4 regions of the Paenibacillus gansuensis genome follow, and region 4 is predicted to be linked to each of the others. Evidence: riboswitches for the same ligand, from Rfam matches in the RefSeq annotation. Region 4 holds a riboswitch; each other region holds the start of a gene.

Region 1 (3,205 bases), on a different contig from region 4:
CATGGTGCCGGCAGGAGCGCGAAAGAGAACCTCGGGCCGCACTTGATCCGTCACTGTTGTACGAGCAGGCATTAACAAAATAGGCCGATCCTGATCTGCAGCCGATAAAGCCGCCTGCGCAGTATCGCCCTCCGGCAGAAGGTATCCTCCTGCAGCGAGTAAAGCGATAACGGATATTTCCTTCACCTTATGTTTAAAGTACGGAGTATAATTCATGATTAAAAATCCTCCCTTGCCTGAATCAGGCGAGATTCCACACCGCAGTGGAAATTTTTACTTATTCGTTTCTATTCTAGCAGAGAGCTTCTAATGAACATAGTATTTTTGTCACATTTTATAGAATTTTGACAATACTAATGACATACAAATCTAGGGCACAAGGACTACTGCAAAAAGGAGAGGACTTTCTATGGAACGCACATTTCTGCAGAGACATACTGTGGAGGCAGCCAAGCAACTACTAGGCTGCCGGCTTGTAAGGACAACCGATAGCGGCCGTATTGTTGTACGCTTAACGGAAACGGAGGCGTACCGCGGTCCCGACGATGCGGCGAGCCACGCCCACCGCGGAGTGACGCCCCGCAACCGGCTTATGTTCGGCCAAGCTGGCATCGTGTATGTGTATTTATCGTATGGCATGCATTACTGCATGAACATTACGACGGAAGGGGAAGGCGAACCGGGCGCTGTACTTCTGCGCGGAGCCGAGGTCGTGGAAGGGCTCGACCTGGTCCGGGCCAATCGTCCTGGGGTCCCCGATGCGCAGCTGCTGAACGGCCCCGGCAAGCTGACCAAAGGGCTGGCGATCGACCTCTCGTTCAACGGGTACGATCTGTTCAGCCCCGGGGAGGGCGGCCTGGAACTGTGGCCGCCCGAAACAGAAAAGCCGGTCTCCATAGAAGAGACCGGCCGGATCGGCATCACCAAGGCGCGCGAACTGCCTTGGCGCTTTGTGGCACGTTAACGCGGTGTTAGCACTCGCTATAGATACAAGGCAAAAGCAGCAGGGTCTTTGCTGAACGTTCCTTAATCTTAAGCAAAAACTTCTGTTCGATGTATTCCGGGCACCAGCCCGGTTACTCTTCCCTCTTATCCCGTTCTACTTCCTTGGTTTTGAAATACGTTTCCGCCTGACTCCGCAAAATAAAAGCTCTAAGTCCCTGCGACTGCTCCGGTGTTAGGTCCAGCAGCTGTACGCCGTAATAAAAGCCTTGTTGCAAAGGCTCGCACCGGACCACTTCTACCGGGCACTCCAAGGTGAACCCGATATCCAGGGTAAGGTCCAAGCGGGTGCCTGCGGGAAGGCGGTCGTAATCGAACACGGTGAGCCCCATACCGCTTAAGCTGACATTCTTCAGCTGCAAAGCAACCGGTTCCCCCTTGGAGAATAGCGTAGACTCGTGCGGGGACTTGAAATGCCCCTTCCGGTCAGCCGGAACCCTCGGGCTCTCCCGTTTGTCCCTGAATTTTCTCTTATTCTCCGGAGGGTTGATCACCATAATAGCGCCGTTATGCCTGGCAATCACCGTGGAATGAAACACATGGATACCCGCCGGGGAATAAATCGTCAGCTTCACCGGACTTCCCAGCTTGAACAGCTTATATTCAGCGATCTCCACTTCTACGATATCGCCTTCCGCATATGTTAATACACCTGTGGATACAAAATCATCTTTCTCCACTACTGTTTTGCAATCCAATAGAACCGAGGCAGCGATCTCCGATTGATAATTTGTCTTCTTTGAGGCAAAGCCTGCGCTCATTTCCTTACCCGCTCCTTTCCTCCACGCCCCTGTATTCTCCTGAATTACAACAAAAAAGACCGCATCCTCTTGAATAGATACCGCCTATGGCTGTAGAAAGGATTTTCGGTAACCAGGCTGCCATAGCATGAATATTGCATTCATTCCTTAGACCCTCGGCTTTGCGTCCTTATCTTTCGATAAGTTTGCCATTTGTCGAATACATTCGAAATTATTTGGTTGATTTTACTATACCTTTTTTTTACAGATGATGCAATAGATTTCACCAAGTTTTTTAGTTCATAAGACCCTGTTTCATAGGACCTTAAGCATCCCTCGATCCGTTTTGACAGCATCCGTTACAATAATTTAATATCATTGGCGTTTCGCCTTAACAATAGGGTGGTACAGTTGGTTAATAGATTGTATATGCATACATCCAAGGAGGAGCTCACCATGGAAGCGGTTATCAGCCAAGCCAACAGGGAAGATTTTCTTGATATGATCCAATTAGCGGACTTAACCCTGCCTGAAAGAATGAATCAGCATGAATTGAAGAAATATTTTGAACTGTACCCAGGGCTGATTTTCAAGGCAACGCTCCATGGCCGCCTCGTTGGATTCTGCTGCGCGGGAATAGACATGTATCAGACGACCGGCTGGCTGCTGTTCAACAATGTAGCCAAGGAGTTTCAGGGCCAGGGAATCGGCAAGCGGTTTATCGAAGCGAGGCTGCAGGCACTTTCTCAGTTCCCCCGGCTTCGCCGCGTCCAGGTGACGGTAAGCGATACGAACCTGGCTTCCATTCGTGCGCTTCAGTCTTTCGGATTTCAGCACAGCCATTTGGAAGTGAATTATTACGGCCCCGGTAAGCATAGAAGTATTTACGAGCTGTCGATGATGCCGGTAGAGGTCGTGGTGGATTTTGCATTTCGTGCTCCTGCCGAGGAATGGAATGTGGTAAAATAGGAAGTAATTTACAACCTATTCGTGCCATAAAGGAGTCATGCCTGTTGAAAAGCTTATACTCGCCTGAACGCATTAAACATACCCATCACCGTTTGAGGACCGATACGATCAGCGCCATTTTAAATGAATTTGACCGGGACATCATGAAGCTGGAGCCTTCCAACCGTTCGGAGAAATACGCTAAAATGGCTCAAAGCGTTTTCCGATTCTTCCGGGGAAGCGCTTATTTGTTTTACTATGACGTTACGCGGATTCCGTTCCCCTTCCATACTCCGGAAGACCGTCCGGTATGGATTCAGGGGGATCTTCATTTTGAGAATTTCGGCGCGTTCCGAAATGAAGACGGACAGATGGTCTATGATGTCAACGATTTTGATGAGGGTTACCTCGGCTCGTACGTATATGATCTGCTTCGGATGGCGGTCAGCATTGTACTTATCGCCCAAATGAGACATTTCGGCGAATCCGACGCGCGGGAAGCGGTAGAGGGCTAC
Region 2 (3,205 bases), on a different contig from region 4:
GGCCTCCATCCAAAACCGGTATCCGTTCATTAATTCCAGCCTGCCGAAGGCGATAAACACATATTCCACAGCCAATGAGCCGGCTACCCACAGCAAAATATATTTGCATTGACGCCAGGCCCGTTCGCCGAAAGGGTAGTTCGTTAAGTACATTAAGGCAACAGAAGGCAGGATGAGGAACGTATAGAGGAGATCGACCGCCACATGAGAGCGGGGAAATAAGTGCGGGTCCGGATGATAACTCCATAGAAGCTTATCCTGGCACAAAATGTTATAGAGCAGGTCACAGGCGGCGGGATAGAACATCGACAAACCGTATTTCTGCCAATCGCGCCAGTCCCCTTTAAAATATACAAAGCAAAGGATGGCAAGCGTAAATAATACATGCATGAAGTTCTACCTCGCTTGACTGGAGTCACGCTGCTTACAGATACTTGTTACTGTGCTCTAGTTACTGCCAACTTATACCTTTCGCCGCAGGGCGTCGGAAAGACAACAAAGGGGCTGCCTCAAGGTTATATCAACCTTGGGGCAGCCCCTTCTCTTAAAAGAACGTCCGATACAGCATGTACAAATTCAGCGACACGATTATAACGGCAACGGTCCAAGCCAGCACCTTCAGCCATATCTCCTTCTCGTTAGCACTGCTGTTGTACAAACCAAAGAGTGTTGTCTAAGTGCAACTTTTACCCGAAAAAAATAGGAATGATCAAGTATATGCAAAAAAATTCATGTGTTATTTTATGAATATTGTACCAGTGTAACTTTTCTTGTCAAGGTAAAAAGACTGGATGGTAATTGATGAAAAAACAGTTATGAACGGCTTAAAGCGGTATAATTAGAAAACAATGAATTTCAACGGAAGGAGAATCCTAAGGGTGAAAACACTGCTTGTTACAGGCTATCGGGCTCAGGAATTGAGCATATATGACCAGAAGCATGCAGGGATCGTCTATATCAAGCAGGCTTTGCGGGATAAGCTGGTTCCGTTGATCGAAGAAGGGCTGGAATGGGTGATTACGGCGGGTCAATACGGGGTGGACCTGTGGGCGTGCGAAGTTGTCATCGAGCTGAAGAAACAGTATCCCGATGTAAAACTGGCTATTATTACGGCTTATCTTAATCCGGAAGAGAAATGGCCCGAGGCCAAACAGGACTATTACCGCGGGATTCTCAAAGGCGCGGATTACTGCGGATCGGTCAGCAACCAGCCGTACAGCGGTGTGTGGCAGCTTACGGCAAGAGATCAGCTGCTGCTTAGGAAATCCGACGGCATCTTGCTGTTTTATGATGAAGATGCAGGTGAGGCCAGCCCCAAATATATGAAGCAGCGGGCTTTGAAGAGGCATGAGGAAGACGGGTACGCCTACTTGACCATTACAGCCGAGGATGTACAAAGCATTGCAGACGAACAGACGCGCGACATGCAGTAAAATACCAACCTTATGGTTGGTATTTGCGGCTAACATAAGCGGTCATCCTTGGTTTAGAACCATGATTTGCCGATATACTTCCATAGCTTCAGTATGCTTGTCCGGATGATCAGCATTCAGCAGCAGGCCGTATTCATTCTTCATCCGTACCAGCAATTCACGGTAATGGCGCTTCTTTTCTTCTTGGGGAAAAGAGGACCGTTTCATCGATAAGGCATTGTGGAGGTAGTCTGAGGGGCTTTTCATGCTATACATCTCCTAATAAGAGCGACCTCTTGTTAGGTAACACAGCCGGCATAGATGCGTTATCCGTAGCCCTGGTGCTTTGCGTCCCTGCCTTTCGGCAAGTTTGCCTTTGTCTGTAAGCGGTTCCCGCTGGATGGTTTACTTACGTACATCCTATCACAGGGCCGCCGGATATCACCATAGTTCCAAGGTCTGTCTCTTTGTGAATTTGCGTGTTTGTAGCTGGGCGAAAGGGATGAAAACCGTGGAACTCCTGCTGTTCCTTATAAAAAGAACAGGCAGGCGTACCACGGTTAAGGGAGATGTTATAACATTTGGGCCCTGTGATTCCGTGCCGCGAGCGCGGGCAGCGGGTTCTCCTTCTGCCGGGACAGGTAAGCTACCATGAGCCAGATCAAGAGCACGCCGGCGATTTGCGCCATGGAAACGGACTGGCCCAGGAAGTACCGGTTGATGAGCAGGGCGGCCGCTGGAAACGACAGCTCGGCGATGGCGGCATAGGCGGCTTGCGTGCGCTGCAAGCCGTAGTAGTACAGGAGCAGCCCTGCCAAGCCGGGAACCAGCGAGAGCAGGAACAGGTCCAGCCCGAGGGGGAAAGTCAGCTCCCCGAGGGCTGGGGTCAGTCCGCCCTGCAGCGTCTGCAGCAGGGTGAGCATCGGCAGCGCGCAGAAGACGCGCAGCCCGGTCAGCTCCGCGAAGCTGAAGCGCTGGAGCAGGCTGCGGCCGAAGGTCGTGCCGCAGCCCCAGAGCAGCGCAGCAGCGATCGCGAGCAGGGAGCCGGCCCACTGGCCGCCGTGTGCTGCGGTGAAGGGGGCGGAGAACCCGAACGACAGCACGTAGGCGCCGAGCAAGGCTCCGGGCAGCACGACGTAGTAGGTGCTGGACCAGCGCTCGCGCAGCAGCCATTTCGCCGCCAGGACGGCGAAAAGGGGCTGCAGTTTCTGCAGCAGGACGACCGCGCTCGGGTGGCCGTAGCGGAACGCTTCCGTGAACGCCCAGGTGGCGAGGGCGGAGCTTCCCCACGAGACGGCGAGCAGGAGCAGCCACCCGCCGGCAGACAAGCCGGACAGCTTGCGGAAGGCGCGGATGATCCAAGGCAGCATCATCAGGCTGATCAAGGCATGCTCAAGCCAAACGATCTGCAGCGAGGTGAGCCGCTCCACCAATCCGCTGCGGAACAAGGCGTCCGTGCCCCACATGGCGGCCCCCAGCGCCACCCAGAGTAAGCCGCTGCGTCTGGCATCCGGCTTGATCATGCTCTGTTTCCTGTTTTGGCCGAATCAACAACATTCGCCAGAAGCTGTGCCGCTTGGTCTACCAGTTTCGGAGAGTTGGACTTTACGCCGCGGAACTTGCGGTTCTCTTCCACGGCATGTACGCCGAATCCTTCCAGGTCATAAGCGGTCATCATCATTTTCATCGTTGGAGCCTGGACGACCAGGAACCATTCCCGGACCAGCGGGTGATCTTCCGGCAGGTGAATATATTCTACATTCGGATGCGCCGGGCGCTCCTGGTCAGGAACG
Region 3 (3,205 bases), on a different contig from region 4:
AAAACTATTAACTCAAATTTCGGAGAAAAGCAGCAAGCTAACAACGTTAGAGAACAACTATTATAAAAAATTTAACGCTATGGAACAAGCTATGAATAAATACCAAGCTCAGTCGGCATCCTTAATGAATTCCTTTGGTGGTCAATAGAGCTTAAAAAGAGGGAGGCTCTTATGCTACAACATCAAAAAATTACAAACAAGTATTTGGAGAATGCCGCTTTAACAGCGACTCCTGCTCAGCTGCTGATAATGTTATATGATGGAGCGATTCGCTTTTGCAGGTCTGGACTTGAGGCGATTGAAAACAATGATTATGAGCAGACGAATATTAATTTGTGCAAGGCTCAAGCTATCATCAATGAATTTATTTCTTCTTTGGATTCTAGTCATGGAGTGTCGGACGGGTTGCACAAGCTGTACGAGTATATGAATTATTTGCTCATCCAAGGAAATATAAAAAAGGTTAAGTCCCCAATTGAAGAAGTGCTGGGCTATCTGATAGAGCTAAAAGAAACGTGGATTGAAGCAAGCAAATTGATTATCTCCGGCAAGTCTCAGGCGATGACTCATGCCTAAATCATTGTCAGAATTAGAGGAGCATACCCAGCAATGGATTGGACAGATTGAATTGCTGTCTGTTGAAGAGATGGTTCAGTATGTTGACAAACGGGAAGAACTGATTCAACAGATACTAAATTCAGACCAGATTGAGATTAATGCAGAGCACTTTAGGGATAGAATTGTAAATCTGCTCCTAAACGATCATGTTATCTTGAACAAAATGCAGCAGCTTAAAGAAGAATCGCTTCATAATTTCAACATGGCCGCAATGGCTCGAAAACAAAAAAATAGATATGAAGAGAATTTTATTTCAGATAGTATCTTTTTCGACCAAAAAAAATAGATTAATAATATTCTATAATTATCCAAATGAATATGGCAAACTTACAGTGATGTAAGGACGCAAAGCCATGGGTCTAAAGTTTAGATTCGCCAGGTTGCTTTTTGTTCCAATCAGAGCAATAGCAACCAGCTGTTGCTTCTTTTTGCATGTTGAACTGGTTTACCAAGAAGGAGGAGAACTATGAAATCTTTGAATAAAATAGTATGCATCGTCATGTCGCTTATGTTCTTGTTTTCGTCTTTGTGCTACGTAACTCCAGCATCTGCAGCTACAGATTATGTTTCAGTGGACAGGTCTGTAAATCCTGCAACTATTACAACAGACAAAGAGGCTGAAGTTACCTTGGATATTAAGGGTACGCCACCTGTTAATGTAATTGTGCCGAACGACGTTATTGTAATCATCGATCGTTCGGGCAGTATGACAGGTCAGAAAATGACAGATGCAATAAGCTCAGCTAAGCAATTTGTTGATATGATGGATCTGACGAAACATAGAGTCGGCGTTGTAGATTTTAGTTCCGATGCCCAGGGACTGCCTCTTACTACGGACTCGGTTCAGGTAAAGAATTATATTAGTAATCTTAATGCAGGCGGAGCCACCGCTACTGGAGATTCCATCCTAAAAGCTATGGAGATGCTTGAGAGCAGAAGGCCAGAGGCACAACCTGTTATTGTGCTTATGACGGATGGAGATGCGACTGTGCCTACAGGAACCGCTTACCAGTACGCTAAGGAAAAGGCAAATTTAGCCAAAGAAGAAGGAATTGTATTTTACACTATCGCATTGTTGAATACAACAGACAACCCGGATACAAGCGGACCTAATATTTTGTTAAAAGAAATGGCTACCACTTCAAGTCACCATCACTTTGTACTTGGGTCAACCGGACTTGCCGAAATTTATGCGGCGATTGTTAAAGAGATAGGCATTGCTAGCGCATACAATGTGGTTGTGTCTGATATCGTTTCCCCTGAATTTGAAATTGTCCCCGATTCCTATAAGGATAATATCCCTCAACCTGTGGTGAATGGAAACACGTTGACATGGAGTTTCTTGGAGTTAAAGAATAATACCCTTACCTTTACATACAAAATCAGACCTAAAGACCTTAACAAGACAGGTACTTTCTACACATCTGATTATAATTCGAAGGCTACCTATTTAGATTATGCGGGTGCTGCAAGAACGAAATTAATCCCTCAGAAATATTTAAAAGTTAATTTTCCCGCACCTACAATTACATCTGTTCAACCAAACAGCGGGCATCCAGACGGCGGAAACGAAATTACGATAATCGGTTCAAATTTCCGTAATGGAGCAACTATCACTATTGGGACTAAACAGGCTTTAAATATTCAATGGATAAGTGCAATTGAGTTGAAAGCTGTTGTGCCTCCAGGCGTACAAGGTACGAGTGAATTAACGGTTAAAAACCCTGACGGGCAGACAGCGTTTAGCACTTATCAGTATAAGGCCGAACCCATTATCACACTAATTGATCCTGCGAATGGTCCGCTTGCTGGTGGAAATATCGTAACGATTACGGGAAGATATTTCATGTCCGGCATTAAGGTGACTATCGGCGGGAAACCGGCGGCCATGAATTATTATCATGGATCTACCCTTATGAAGGTAGTTGTTCCGGAAGGCGAAACATCCGGGGCGAAGGATGTTACATTAACGAATCCAGATGGAACCACTGTGACTGTTCAACAGGGGTACACTTACAATGAACCAGTACTGCCTAAGTTGGAAATCACTTCGATTACACCCAATACTGGACTAGTTAGTGGAGGAGAATTTGTAATTATAGACGGCAATCTATTTACCTCTTCCTCCAAGGTTTATTTTGGGGCTAATTTAGCGAATATGGTCACATATTATTCCCCGCAAAGAATTAAAGTAGCAGCTCCTAAGGCAACTCAACCAGGGCCGGTGGATGTAAAAGTTGAAAACTCGGACGGCTCCAGTGCTGTTGCTCCTGCTGGATACAGCTATGATCCTCTGCCTGCGGCGCCAGCTCCCAAGATTACGGTGATAACACCGAATACCGGGGTAATCAGTGGAGGAACCGATGTGTTAATTGATGGCAGCGGATTGTCTTCTCAATCGAAAGTGTTTTTCGGAAATGTTGAGGGCAAATTAACGACTTATTTCTCAGGTTCAAGAATTAAAGTGACTACCCCGCCATCTCTAACAGAAGGGGTCGTGGATGTAAAGGTTGTAAATCCGGATGGTCAAGAGGCGACTGTAACAGGAGGTTATACTTATACATTACCTCCTAAAGCAGAAGCTCCT
Region 4 (3,205 bases):
ATAGTAATAGGCGTTTGCCTTGTTTTTGTCCATGGTGGCATAGTACAGATTCAGAAACACATCCAGCCCCGGCGGCTGTTCGCGGGTCACCGTTACGCCGTGTTTCTGCGCGTAGCGCACGCGGTTTCTGCAGCCCGCTGTCAGGCTGTCCAATACGTCCGTGCCGGGGCCGGTTAGATCGATGTGGACGGTATTACGGATATATTCCGGCTTCACGGACGGATAATTCCTGTAGTTGTTCAACAGCGGATGGAACCGGACAAACTCGGCGATGATGCCGTTCTCTCCGCAGAAGGCTTCAAACACTTCCGCGAACCTTCCGAAGAACGGCTCCGTCTCCCCGGTGTGTTCCACATTGGCGATCGGCCCCCCGTAACCGTATGGGGAAATGATATCGAATAATTCCCTGCCTTCTTGACGGATGGAAGCCAGCCCCAACTCTCGCAGGCTTCTCATGAGGAACGGATAGCACACGACCGCGTCCCCCTCCCGGTATACGAACAGACGGGATGTTCCCTCCCCGTTGTTTTCCGCCAAGCGTCCGTACTCCGGCGTGAAGTAGATATCTGCGCCGTTCACTTTCGACAGCACCTCATGCCAGGCTTCAGCTTGGGAAACTCCGTACACTGCGTAATCTTTCATGGTTATCCACCTTTACAAAGGATCATTGTTCATTCAGGTTAAACTGTGCCGTTCTTTAAAAAGAACATGATTGGCAAAAAAAGAGAGCAGCCATGTGTTACTTGCATTTTAGTTCTTTATAAAGAACATGTCAATGTAAGAATGGACGTGTATTTTAACTTAGGCTTAGCCTCATTCGTACACTTGCGCTGACTAGCTGAAATGAGGGATTTCCGGCAAGCTCAGGTTGTTTCGAAATAACGAACAGTTCTCTTCCGGGGTCTATAGAGTACAGCGCCCGCAGCAACCCGGGCGACAACGGATTGTCTCCCGAAACGATTCGAAAATACCGTTCATGAAGCCGAAATACCGCTTGGTCCGCACCGTTCACTTTAAGACGCAGGGTGGAGAACCCGTAGCGGTTATGGCAGTCTTCCGACGAAGCGGATTCATACACAGCACATGCTTCAGACGGCAGGAAGGCGGCCGCAGGATTAGGACCGGTAAGCCAGTAAGAAGTTGATGTGACTAAGTATCCCCTTTTCAAATACATGTGCAAAACGGCGTCGTTCCATACAAAACAATCCAGTTCTACCGCCGGCCGCCCCTGGTCCTGCGCTATGTGCTCCAGCGCGTCCAGCATCGCCCTGCCTGCCCCCCGGTTACGGAACCGGGCATCGACAGCAAAGTTATTTACAAACAGCTTCTCCTCATCCAGCGAGTACTCTGCAAAAGCTGCGATGTCATTCCCTGCATACAACGCCAGAAGAATGGTCTCCGGAACAAGGGATGATTGCTGCATCTTGATATAGTCCGTATATCCCGGACAGGAAAACTTCGTTAATTCATAAACGTGCGGGTTCAACGGATCCATCCATTCCCGCGTCCAAACAGAAATGATTTGAAAATCCCTGGTCTTCAACGGGAGCAGCTGCCAGTCTCCGTTCTGATGCCCGGCACCCGATGGGAAAGATAGTTTGGATCGCGAGATCATGGAGTTTGTACCGGGGCGGCCCCCGCAATAAACAGCTTTACCTCATCCGGCGTGATGCCCAGCTGCCGTGCCATGCTCAGTAAGTCTACCCACTCTTGATCCAATTCTTCTTCGATCCAACCCTGATTGGCGCTCATCATCCAAACTTTCCTCCCAATCCAATTCGAAACCGTGATACCAGGCAGTCCAGCTGTCATAGCACGATGCTTTAGACCTGTGACTTTGCGCCCCTGCTTTTCAGCGAGGTTTGCCTTTTGCCGATTCAACGTCCGTTATACAACTATCATACTAAGGCTCGGCTAAAAAGTATGTCAAAATGTAATGTCCTAAAATGTAATTATTTTGCAAAATGGTTATTTGGTCTCGATCCCTTGTGAAATAAGGAAAAAAATAGATGTAAATTCCAAAAAACTGTTAAATTATTCATTAAAGTACGTATATAAACCTATAAATCGACAGAACGGCGGAATGTTACCTAGATCATTTCGACTAATTTCGGAATTTTTATTCTTTATATGAAACAATCGTTCGTTTTAGAGGTATAATAGGAGGTAACATGTACGTACAGCAATTCTATTCTATTACAAAGGACCGATCAGAATGATAGGACATCGCATCAGAGCCTTGCGACAGGAACGGAAACTCTCCTTATCTGAACTAGCAGAACGTGCCGGTGTAGCAAAATCATATTTAAGCAATATGGAACGGGATATCCAGTCTAACCCATCCATTCAATTTCTAGAGAAGATCTCGGAGGCTCTGCATGTTTCGGTGGATGATATTCTGCAGAACCATCCGGCAGATGCCGCTTCCGGCCAGACGGGGAACGACACCGCTTTGGACCAGCAATGGGCCGAGCTCGTACGGGAGGCCATGAACTCCGGAGTCAGCAAGGAACAGTTCCGCGAGTTTCTTGAATTTAACAAATGGCGGGCGAACCAGAAGTGAAGCCCTCACCGCAGCTGACCCGGCGCAGATTTATCAAGCTGGGCGGCCTGTTGGCAGGGAGCCTGCTGGCCTCCCCTTTCGCCGGCTTCGGTTACTCCCGTTATCTGGAGCCGCGATTGCTGCAGGTGAAAGAGCTGACGCTGACCTTTCCCCGCCTGCCCTCCGAATTCAACGGTCTGCGGATCGTTCAGTTCAGCGATGTTCATCTGGATTTTCATTATGGGCTGGATCGCCTGGAAAAGCTGGTGTCCCGGATTCAGAATTTGGACCCGGATCTGGTGTGCTTTACGGGCGATATGTACGACACTTATATCGGCGAGGAGGCGTCCGGCTGTTCCCGCATTTTGTCACGCCTGAAGGCGCCTCTGGGCAAATGGGCCGTGCTGGGGAACCATGACTACACTGCAGGCAGCCGTCATGTGGCCGAGGTGATGGCGGAGGGCGGCTTTTCCATGTTGATAAACCGTTCCGGTACCATAGAGCGGAACGGTTCACGCCTGCGGATCGCGGGCGTGGACGATGTGCTGAAGGGCAGCGCGGACCTGGAGCGTGCGCTGCCGGCTTCCACAGGAGATCTGTTCACGATCCTCCTGGCGCATGAGCCCGATCTGGCGGACGAAGCGCTCCGCTTTCCTGTGGATC

Evidence for each region. Region 4 has a riboswitch for cyclic di-GMP ahead of ACFSUF_RS16225 (anti-repressor SinI family protein). Riboswitches for the same ligand answer to the same signal wherever they lie in the genome.
Region 1: linked by a shared signal. The riboswitch ahead of ACFSUF_RS24790 (PilZ domain-containing protein) and the one ahead of ACFSUF_RS16225 (anti-repressor SinI family protein) in region 4 are both predicted to bind cyclic di-GMP.
Region 2: linked by a shared signal. The riboswitch ahead of ACFSUF_RS18330 (hypothetical protein) and the one ahead of ACFSUF_RS16225 (anti-repressor SinI family protein) in region 4 are both predicted to bind cyclic di-GMP.
Region 3: linked by a shared signal. The riboswitch ahead of ACFSUF_RS24450 (IPT/TIG domain-containing protein) and the one ahead of ACFSUF_RS16225 (anti-repressor SinI family protein) in region 4 are both predicted to bind cyclic di-GMP.

What each region holds. Positions count from the first base shown of each region.
Region 1 is NZ_JBHUME010000020.1:39,637-42,841, reverse strand. It holds gene ACFSUF_RS24800 (LamG-like jellyroll fold domain-containing protein) at 1-216, opposite strand, end outside; gene ACFSUF_RS24795 (DNA-3-methyladenine glycosylase) at 410-964, shown strand; gene ACFSUF_RS24790 (PilZ domain-containing protein) at 1,077-1,763, opposite strand; cyclic di-GMP riboswitch class I at 1,868-1,963, opposite strand; gene ACFSUF_RS24785 (GNAT family N-acetyltransferase) at 2,199-2,711, shown strand; gene ACFSUF_RS24780 (DUF2252 domain-containing protein) at 2,756-3,205, shown strand, end outside.
Region 2 is NZ_JBHUME010000011.1:228,552-231,756, reverse strand. It holds gene ACFSUF_RS18340 (CBO0543 family protein) at 1-390, opposite strand, end outside; gene ACFSUF_RS18335 (DUF1273 domain-containing protein) at 879-1,433, shown strand; gene ACFSUF_RS18330 (hypothetical protein) at 1,476-1,679, opposite strand; cyclic di-GMP riboswitch class I at 1,712-1,797, opposite strand; gene ACFSUF_RS18325 (DMT family transporter) at 1,985-2,935, opposite strand; gene ACFSUF_RS18320 (DICT sensory domain-containing protein) at 2,932-3,205, opposite strand, start outside.
Region 3 is NZ_JBHUME010000019.1:349,947-353,151, forward strand. It holds gene fliD (flagellar filament capping protein FliD) at 1-148, shown strand, start outside; gene fliS (flagellar export chaperone FliS) at 172-576, shown strand; gene ACFSUF_RS24445 (hypothetical protein) at 569-904, shown strand; cyclic di-GMP riboswitch class I at 929-1,006, shown strand; gene ACFSUF_RS24450 (IPT/TIG domain-containing protein) at 1,085-3,205, shown strand, end outside.
Region 4 is NZ_JBHUME010000009.1:223,048-226,252, forward strand. It holds gene ACFSUF_RS16215 (lipid II:glycine glycyltransferase FemX) at 1-642, opposite strand, end outside; gene ACFSUF_RS16220 (GNAT family N-acetyltransferase) at 797-1,615, opposite strand; gene ACFSUF_RS16225 (anti-repressor SinI family protein) at 1,612-1,755, opposite strand; cyclic di-GMP riboswitch class I at 1,793-1,877, opposite strand; gene ACFSUF_RS16230 (helix-turn-helix domain-containing protein) at 2,216-2,563, shown strand; gene ACFSUF_RS16235 (metallophosphoesterase) at 2,560-3,205, shown strand, end outside.